One region of the Marinitoga sp. 1135 genome, then DNA from elsewhere that is predicted to be linked to it. Evidence: riboswitches for the same ligand, from Rfam matches in the RefSeq annotation. Region 1 holds a riboswitch; the other holds the start of a gene.

Region 1 (5,342 bases):
ATATCCAACAGAATATCCAAAGGTTATTTCATCCTGGAAATCAGGAACAGTTTCAAGTGCTGTTGCAAGTCCTGGGGAACTGGTAAGGGCACCAGAATATACTCCAATAAAATTATAAATATTATATCCTGATATTTTTCCAAAAAAATAGGATAGAATGAAACCAGAAAGAGTTATAACAAATGCCATGGCTATAAATCTACTTCCAAATTTTTTTATGATAAATTTAATATCTCTGGAAGCTATTAATCCAACAGCTGAAATAAATAAAATCAAAGAAAAAAGAAAAAATTGGTGAAATGAAGCCTTTAATAATTGGATTGAAGAAAGATTATTATCTTTTAAAAGGAGGGTGGTAGCCAACCACCCCAAAAATAATCCGCTAAAAAGGGTTCCCGAACTCCCTAATTTAAATCTACCTATTTTAAACTTACCTATAAAGATACCTAAAAAAATTGATGAAAATAAAAGAAAATATGGATTTGAAAGCAACTTCTTCAACTCCTTTGTTATAATAATATAGTTATTTATATCATATCAAAATTTATTATCTTTATATTTACTTTTCTTATAAAAGATCTGGTATATTTTTAACCACATTTATTCCCATTTCAAGAAGTTGCTTTTCTTTATATTCAATACTACCTTCATAACCTTCTACAATAGCTCCGGCATGTCCCATTCTTTTTCCTTTTGGAGCTGTTCTTCCAGCAAAAAATACCTTTATATTCCCTTTATAACCTTTTTTAAGAGCATTTTTGATACCTGTAACTTCATCATTCCCCCCAACTTCACCTATTATAACAGCCTCTTTTATATTATTTTCAATTAAATAGTCAAAAGCTTCTTCAACAGATGTTCCGATAATTGGATCACCACCCAGACCAATTCCGATTTTTATGCCTTTTGAATATAAAGAAAGATAATTTGATATTTCATACATTAAAGTTCCGCTTCTTGATATTACAGCAATTTCTCCAGGCTTAAAAGCTTTTTCAGGCATAATCCCGATTTTTGAAATTCCAGGTAATATTACGCCAGGACAATTAGGTCCTATTACCCTTACATTATTATCCTTTGCAATATGATATACATCCAGCATATCCTGTTGAGGAATATGTTCTGTGATAATTATAATTTTTTTTATGCCAGCATTAATAGCTTCAAAAATAGCATCTTTTGCAAATGGAGCAGGTACAAATACAACAGATGTATCTGCATTATATTTTTCTACAGCATCTTTCATATTGGTTAATACAGGAATATTATATAAATCCTTTATTTTATTGTTTTTTGAAACACCACATACAATATTTGTTCCATAATCGAGCATCTTCTTTGTATGCAATCGTCCAGATTTTCCGGTAATACCCTGGACACAAACTCTTTCATTTCCGTAAATCATTTATACTCACCCACTTTCACTGCATCAAGAATCATGGAATACATATCTTCATAATAATTTAAATTGTGTTTTTTTAGAATTTCCTTTGCTTCGTTTTCATTTGTTCCCGTTAATCTTATAAATAATTGTATATCAGGATTTTCCTTATTAAATTCAACGAGTCCTCTGGCTATTTCATCGCATTTTGTAATTCCACCAAAAATATTTAGAATTACTTTTTTTATTCCAGAATTCTTTAATAAATTTAAAGCTTCAAGAGTAATATCCTTTTCAGCTCCTCCACCAAGATCAAGAAAATCTGCTGGTTCTCCACCATGTAATTTAACAGCATCCATTGTAGCCATAACTATTCCTGCGCCACAGCCGATAATTCCAATATCTCCTTCAAGTTTTACAAAGTGAAAAGGATACTTTTCATCAACAAATTCCTCTGCCCAGGTTTGTCTGAATATAGCGTTATCATCAAGATGCATTACAGCATCAAGAGCGATTATTTCTCCTCCTTCTGATTCGATTAATGGATTTATTTCAAGAAGGGTTAAATCCTTTTCTCTAAATAATTTTCTTAAATTAGGCAATATTTTCTGGATTTTTTCCGGAATTACTTCATGAAATTTTTCAAAATTTGTTTTTATAATTGAATCTTTGTTTTCTTCTATATCAATACCACCACTTTCGGAAAATAGTATACTTATTTCTTTTTCTTCTCTATTAAGTAGTAGAGATATATAGTATTCTTTTTTTATGGGAATCATTTCTTCAGCGAGAACCCCATAAGGTTTTTCGCCTTTTATTTCTTTTTTTAGCAGATATTTTGCTTTTTCAGAAAATTCTTCTTCTGTATGTGCAAATAATACACCGCCTGCTTTCATTCTTCCGCCCACTAACACCTGAGACTTTAATACTGCAGGCAGGAATGTTACTTTAATGTCTTTTTCAGAAGTAATTAGATACGATTGAGGCACTTTTATTCCATAATCTTGCAAAAAACCCTTACCAATAAATTCATGTACTTTCACTTAAATCCCTCCTATAAAATAAAAATTCCATCCTAATCTCCCGCGAGATCAGGATCGCTCTGGAATTAAAGGCAGGTCTCCCGACTTCCGGATCATCCTACTCCCAACGCCTTCCCAGGACAATTCCCAGTGGCCTTTTGTTGGTTTCGTACCCGGTTACGGTGGCGGGGCCGTGATGGATTCTCACCATCTTCCCTTTTAAGATTTCTCACCTTTAATTCCGGAGGTATTTACTTTTTTAATTTTCTATATGATTCTACCATATTAGATCTTTACATACAAACCTGAAAAGATAGTATATATTTTCTAATTTTGTAGAATTATGCCTGATAAAATTTTAAAATCTAATTAAAACTAAGAATTTTTATTTTTTTTTAATATCTTTTAAAACTTGAATCAATAATGGAATTATAGTAAAATTATAATTTAAGGATATTAAATACAAATTTTCAGGGAGGTGTTTATATGAAAAAGGTAACTCTTATACTTGTTTTATTAAGCATTGCTTTTCTTTTTGTAGGGTGTGTAGATCTTTTACAACAGGATAATTCAGACGTATTCCAAAGTTACTTTGATGATTTGAAAAACATTACAGAAAATTCTTCTATAACCGTATTAGAAAAGTACTTTTACAATGTTAATGTTACAGGAATGACAGATTTTGACGAAGATGCATGGGAGTGGGCTATAGAAGAGCTTATTTATCATTGTCCAATTTATGATGGTAGTACAGGAAAAGTTACAGGAAAGATTGAAAATCTTGAGATAACAAATGAAAAAGAATCAGAACCACCGGCTGATTTAAAAAATATCTGTCCTGATGTAGAAAAGGTATTAACAGCAGATTTATCTTTTGATCTCACTGCAGTAGGTGAAACAACATCAAAACATTATGATATTACAAGAAGCGCTTATTATATAAAAGACAGATGGTATATAGGAGTTGTGTATTATGAAAAAGAAGAGGATAAAGTAGTAATATATCCTGATTGGGAAGCATGGGAATATTGGGGAATGTTTTTAGGAGAATTTGATGAATAAATTTTTATTGATTAAATAATAATAAAAAAACAAAAGCCCCGACAATCGGGGCTTTTACGAAACCATATATGTATATGGAATCGGGGGATGGGGATTTCAAAATTATTATATCTTAGATATATTAATTAACAGTTACAAGAAACTGATAAATTTAAATCTTTTTTTACATTTTGAGAAAATATTTTCATTGCATCATGTTTTTTAAAGTTGTTTTTATTTCTTCTATAATCTTTTCTGACTGAGACTTTATTTCCGGGTTATCTGTTTTTTCCACAATTCCTTCAAAAGCTTTTAAAAGCTTTTCAAGCTCTGGTTGAATTACATCTTTTGGTTGTGATTGAATATATTGCTTGATATAGTTGTAATATGAATAATTATAATCAAATGCAATTTCGGGATCTTCTGGATTAAGCTGATATAATTCTACAAGTGTATTCATATCTTTGTTTTTCATATAAATTTCTTTTAAAATAATGAAATTTCTGTTATTGAGTTCTCTGGAATAATCTTCTTTTTCTTTTATATCTTCTTTTAATTCTGTATTTGTTTTGTTTATTAAGTAAGGATACATTATTTTTATGTAGTATAAATTTTCAAGGTTTGTTTTAAGCTGATCTTTTTCTTTCTTTTCAGGTGAGTCCTTTAATTTAGAGATTTCCTCTTCTATTTTATTTAATTCTTCGTCTAAAGCTTTTTCATCAAGGTTTTTGTATTTGTTATCGAGAACTAATAAGGATTTTTCAAGTTCTATAATTTCAGGGATTTGTTCTTTTATTTTTTTTGCTAAAGTAACATAACTGAGTTTCCATTCTTCTGGTACATCCTGATCTGTTTTTATTGCGTCGAATAATTTTTTTTCTATATCCATTAAATCGTCAATTGTTTTAGCTTTTTGGATTCTATCCTCATAGATTAGAGGTTTATAAACTATCGCAAAATCAAATTGTTTTGAATAGTCCATATACCATTTGTATAATTTCTCGTTTTTTAAGTCGGATTTAATTTTTTCCACAATTTCTGAATTGTTTTCCATATCTTCTGGAGAATTATAAATCTTTTTATCTTTAACCTTTATTAAATGATAACCATAATCTGTTTTTACAGGACCTACAATACTACCGATTTTCGCATTCCAGGCTGCTAAGAAATAAGGTTCAACAACCTGTTTTTTTGTAACCCAGTTAATTTCTCCACCGTTAACAGCAGAATTTTTATCAATAGAGTACTTTTTTGCAGCATCTTCAAATGAAATTTTACCGCTTTTTATTTTGTTTAATATTTTATTTGCGGTAGCTTCATCTGTAACGAGAATATGTTGTGTAAGTACTTTATCATTATCTTCTTTTAATTTTTCAAAGTTTTTTTCTATATATTCATTAACTTCATTTTCTGTAACTGTTCCTATTTTTGAGTCAATATATTTATAGTAATATGAAGCTAATAAATTGTTTTTTATATAATCTTTGAAACTATCTTCAGAGCCAAAGTAAGAAATAATCTGTTTTTTTGTATCTTCATTTGATAAGTATTGTGAAGCGAGTTCTTCAACTTTTCTGTCTATTTCTTCCATATTGGGTTTATAATTGTTTTCGTTTGCGTAGTATTCAAGAATTTTATAACTTAAAGCTGTTTTTATTGTAGAAACCATGTAAAAAGGTTCTTTCATAGGATCAAATTGCTGACCGTTTTGTTGCATTTGTTGAAGGGAATTTAAATATTCAATTTTAAAAGCCTTTTCTGTAAGATAATAATTACTTAAAATCTTTCCGTCTTTCATTAAATAACCAACAATTTCTTCAGAAAAACCTGCTAATACAAATACTACTAATGACAATAAAACTAATACCTTTTTCATTGGACACCTCCGACTAAATTTC
Region 2 (5,342 bases), on a different contig from region 1:
TAAATACTTTACCTTACTCAATTCATCCTCCTCCTTTCGTTCTTTTTGTATAAATATAACTCAATTCTATTATATCAAATTTCACAATTTTTATCAAATTAATATTCAAAAATCACCTGTGGCTTATTTTTGAAAGGATGCTCCACAATAAAACATTCTATATCAAAAATTTCCTTCATTATTTTCCTGGTAATTACTTTTTCAGGCGTTCCTGAATACTTTATTTCACCATTTTTTAAAATATATATTCTATCAGAATACAATGATGCAATATTAATATCGTGGAATATTGCCAGTATTCCTTTATTATTTTCTACAACTTCATTTTTCACCATTCTTATTAATTGCTGGGTAAATCCTGGATCTATTTGAGAAACAAATTCATCAAGTAATAAAATATCGGTCTGTTGAACCAGAGCACGCGTTAACATCACGCGTTGCTTTTCACCACCACTTAAATAATTATATACTCTATTCTTAAAAACATATGTATTTGTTTTTTTCATTGTTTCTTCCATTACTTTGTTATTTTCCTCAACTGATACTAAACCCGCATATGGAATTCTTCCAGAAGAAATAATATCTTCCACTTTAAAATCAAATGATGTAAAGAATTCCTGTGGAACAACAGCAATCTTTTTAAACAATTCTTTTTTGGAATATTCATAAATAGATTTATTTTCAACATATATATTCCCTTTCATTGGTTTTTCTAAACCAGTTAAAAGTTTTAATATAGTTGTTTTCCCTGAACCATTTGGCCCTATTATAGAAACAAATTCACCTTTTTCAAGATACATTTCAGAAATATTCAATTTAAAATGATTGTTATATGAAAAGATAAGATCTTTTATCTTTAAAATACTCATATCTTTCTTCCTCTTTTCATGATAATTATGAATATAGGAGCCCCTACTATAGAAGTAGTTACACCAATTGGAAGCTCTGTAGGTCTAAAAAGGTATCTTGAAAACAAATCGGCAAACCCGAGAAATATTCCTCCATAAATAATAGATCCCAATGTTGAATATCTAATTCCAGGACCTGTTAATTTCCTCACCAGATGTGGAATTATCAAACCTACAAAACCTATAATCCCTGCTTTGGAAACAACAACAGCAACTGCAAAAACATTAATTAAAAGTACTAAAATTTTTATTTTCTCGGGATTAACTCCAGAATAAACCGAAATATCGTCTCCCATTGCTACCACTTCAATTTTTTTATGAAATACAAAATTCACAGTAATTTGTAAAATCAAAAAAAACAATAGAAGATATAAATCTCCCCAGACTATATTTCCTGTACTTCCCATTAGCCAGAAGTTTATATGCAATAAATTTTGCCAGAATAAAACTGTCAATAATGTCGAAACTGAATTAAATGTAAATCCAACAATCACACCACTTAAAATTAAAGATATAACAGGAATTTTTTTCCCTTCTTTTGCTAATAAAAAGGTAATAAATGTTGCTATAATCGCTGAAATAAATGAAAACATCTCTATTCCAAAAGGTAATTCAAGACCATATACACTTTTTAAAGCGGTGTATAATATAGCTCCAAAACTTGCCCCTGAAGAAATACCAATAATAAACGGATCTGCAAGTGGATTTTTTATTATCATTTGAAAATCATTCCCTGCAACGGCAAGTATTGCCCCTATAAGCAATGTTCCTAAAACACGAGGCAATCTTAAATTAAATATTATTCTATTGTACAATGTATTTTCAGATAAATTAAAAAATCCTTTTATTACCTCAACAAATGGAATATTTATAGTTCCAAGTGAAACAAAAAGAATTATAGAAAAAAACACTAAAACAATTCCAGAAATCAGGTAAAAAATCGGGGAAGTTTTCCCCGATTTAATTAATTTCATCTATTTTCACTGAAGAGTTTATTTAGCTCTCCCAATAAGTCTATTAATCCTGTATTTGGTAAAGAAGCCTTATTTCCGTCTATGATAAATACTTTCTTGTTTTTTACAGCTTTTATATCTTTAAATTGTTCAGCATTCATAATTAAATCATATGCTCCTTTATCCCCAGGATAATATGAAGGAACAAGAATTATATCAGGATCTTCCTTAATTACAAATTCCGGACCCACTGCAAACCATCCATTATTTCCTGTATATGGAGCAGTTACATTAATACCACCAGCATATGCAATTAATTCATTTAAATATGCTCCAGTTCCACATGTCCACATCTGTGAAACACTACCATATGCAGAAAGATATATAACTCTTGGTTTCTCTTTCCATGTAAATGTATTTTTGGCTATATTCAACATTCTCTGTCTTAACTTAAATGAATAATCCTGTGCAGTTTTTTCCTTCCCAAGAATTACACCTACAAGAGATAAATCCCTGAACATTTCATTTAAAGTAGTTGGATTTATAACAAAAGCCTTTATTCCAAATTTTTCAAGCTTTGAAACTTCCCCTTCCTGAAATCCCCCGGTTAATAATACAACATCAGGATTTAAAGATACAATTTTTTCAACATTTAGCGGAACCATATTTCCTATTTTCTCAACATCTGTAATATAGGAATCAAAATCAGTAACTCCAACAACTTTATCCTTAGCACCAAGCTTTACAATAAAATCAGAAATAGCTGGTGCAGCTACAACAATCCTTTCTACCTCTTTATCAAATACAACAACCCTTCCAAGATCATCTACAAGTGTCACAGGTTGAAAAGCAAATGCCATAAAAGATAATAACAACAGTGTTGCCAAAAATACCTTCTTCATCTATAATCCCTCCTATATAAAATCTATTTTCCATCTTCTTTTCGCGAGAAGATGGAACAAATCCCTTTAAAGCAGGTCTCCCGGCTTGTGGATCTTCCTACTCCTGGCGCCTTCCCGGAATATAAACAATTCCAGTGGCGTTACTTTGCCAGTTTCGTCCCCACTCACGGTGGCGCGCCCGCAGCGGATTTTCACCGCTTTCCCTTACACTTTAAAGGAATTTTTATTTACTTTTTATTTTTCGAGTATATTATATCATATAATTTCATGAATATAAAGAACCATAAAAAAACCCCGGGAAAATTCCCGGGGGTATAACAGATCAATTTGCAGCTAAACCTTCAAAGTTTAACCAGTTATAATCCTTTTCTAAATCAAGATTGCTATCTAATATTACAAGGCCGTTTTCGCCATCAGATACAACATAATGATCATTAGTTCCATCATTTACCTTTTCCACAAACGTTGTATTTCCCTGAGTATCATAAGAATTTTCTACGTAATTTCCATCACTGTCTGAATCATTGCTTGCACCTATATTTCTTGCATCTGCATCACCAAGTTCTGTTGGATCAGAAACCTTCATAATTATTACACCTTTATTTCCTGCAGATAATATAAGCGTATCTGTGCCATCTAAGGTTATATCTGTAATAAATGCATCATCAAATCTTGAACTTCCTAATTTAGTTAACGTTGCGCTACTGGTATCTCCTTCATATTTCAAAATTATTACACCTTCGGATCCAGCTGCTGCATATATATACGTTTTTGTTGCACCAATTGTTGCTGTTTCAATATCAAAAATACTACCATTACTTAAATTATATCCACTATAATCTGAACTTGTTGTTGGGGCACCAAGATTTGAAATATCATATATTTCAATAGAATCAGTTGTAGAAACTATTAATCTATTATCATCAGTTGTTGCTGAATCAGTTACTATTTTTCCAGAAAGCTGAACTCTGTTTACAAAATCATAATTTCCGCTATTTTCATAAACATTTAATCCTCCACTACCGGAACTTACATAAACAACTGTTGAAACTATAGTTACATTATAAGCTTCTCCTAAAATAGGTAAACTCTTTAATTTAGTAAGATTTCCATTTGAAGTATCAAATTTTAATACATCTACTCCATAACTCCCTTTGGATACAAAAATATTTGTTAATTGTGTAGCTTCAACACTCTTTGCAATTCCATCAAGCTGTATTGATGCTGTTGATTTTGCAGTTGTAAAGGATAATGTTGTTGCGTCTAAAATATTTACTCCATTTTCTGAATCAGCTACAATAATATAATTTTCCAATGTTTTTGTGGCTTTTGCTACAGCCCCATTATCCAATGTATTAATTTTTTCCATAGTATCAATATTTAAGATTAATAATCCATATCTCTTATTTCCAGCAAATAAAGTTCCACCATCGATAAGTATATTACCTACATAATAAATACCGCTATCATATTTTGAATCTTCGCTTAATGTATTTCCATCTAATTTTATAACTCCATTTGTTCCTGCAGCTATATATACATAACCGTCTTTGTAACTAACATCATATGCTTCCATACTTGCATTTGCAACCTCTGAAGGATTTGCTGGATCTGAAATATCTATCTTATATACTCCTCCGCTTCCCGCTGCAACATATGCATAATTTCCGTCAACATATACATTTAATGCACCACTTATTTCATAACTACCAATTTCTGTTGGGCTATTAATATTGCTAATATCTACAATATGCAATCCATCATTTGCAGCAACATATACATAATCTCCAGATTGGTACAATCCTCTTACATCTGAAGAACCTAAAATACTTGAAACGTAAGATAATTCTCCTGCACTATTATCAAAATGCAATATCTGTAATCCTTCTGTTGATGCTGCAACCAGAATATATGCCTTTGTAGATGGACTTGTTACAGTTGTTTCAAGAACATCATATGCAGTACTTCCAAAATAATAAGAATCTGTTTTCTTTGTTAAAGCTGAACTTGATGGTGTATATTCATAAACTGCTACTCCGTTATTTCCATCTGAAACAGCTATATATTCTTTACTATCAAATTCAAATTTAGATAAATTATATACATAACCTTCTGTATTTACTGAATTTGCAACAGTTGCTGGGGTTGAAGCAGAAGTATCAGAAATATCAATTACAAATATTCCTTCATATCCTCCTGCTACAAACAATGTATCCAGACCTGAAGTGGTAAATTCATAGAAATCATCTTTAGAAGGTATCCAATCTTCTCCGCCTTTTCCGTCTGATACCTTTACTCTCCAATAATAGGTTCTACCTCTATCTAATTTATCCACTCCTAAGATTTTAAGAATATTCACCGTTGTCGATGATGAAGTATCACTCTTAAGATTATTTTTATCAACTCCTATGTATACAGTGTATTTTAGCTCATCACCATTTTCATCACTGGCATCTGGGAAAGTTACATTTTCCGTACCAATATTCACATTTTGCGCTTCATCTGAAGGTGTTACATTTGAATCAGCATCTGATGGAAATTCTGGAATTGAATTTTCAACAGGAACACTCTTTTTATAA

The links. Region 1 has a riboswitch for cobalamin ahead of XO10_RS10785 (ATP-grasp domain-containing protein). Riboswitches for the same ligand answer to the same signal wherever they lie in the genome.
Region 2: linked by a shared signal. The riboswitch ahead of XO10_RS04705 (ABC transporter substrate-binding protein) and the one ahead of XO10_RS10785 (ATP-grasp domain-containing protein) in region 1 are both predicted to bind cobalamin.

What each region holds. Positions count from the first base shown of each region.
Region 1 is NZ_LBEZ01000009.1:53,409-58,750, reverse strand. It holds gene XO10_RS05350 (hypothetical protein) at 1-492, opposite strand, end outside; gene XO10_RS05345 (CoA-binding protein) at 569-1,405, opposite strand; gene XO10_RS10785 (ATP-grasp domain-containing protein) at 1,402-2,424, opposite strand; cobalamin riboswitch at 2,477-2,655, opposite strand; gene XO10_RS05335 (hypothetical protein) at 2,890-3,465, shown strand; gene XO10_RS05330 (peptidylprolyl isomerase) at 3,650-5,320, opposite strand; gene XO10_RS05325 (2-phosphosulfolactate phosphatase) at 5,334-5,342, opposite strand, start outside.
Region 2 is NZ_LBEZ01000008.1:98,419-103,760, reverse strand. It holds gene XO10_RS04720 (KamA family radical SAM protein) at 1-21, opposite strand, end outside; gene XO10_RS04715 (ABC transporter ATP-binding protein) at 99-869, opposite strand; gene XO10_RS04710 (iron ABC transporter permease) at 866-1,819, opposite strand; gene XO10_RS04705 (ABC transporter substrate-binding protein) at 1,879-2,763, opposite strand; cobalamin riboswitch at 2,816-2,992, opposite strand; gene XO10_RS04700 (hypothetical protein) at 3,086-5,342, opposite strand, start outside.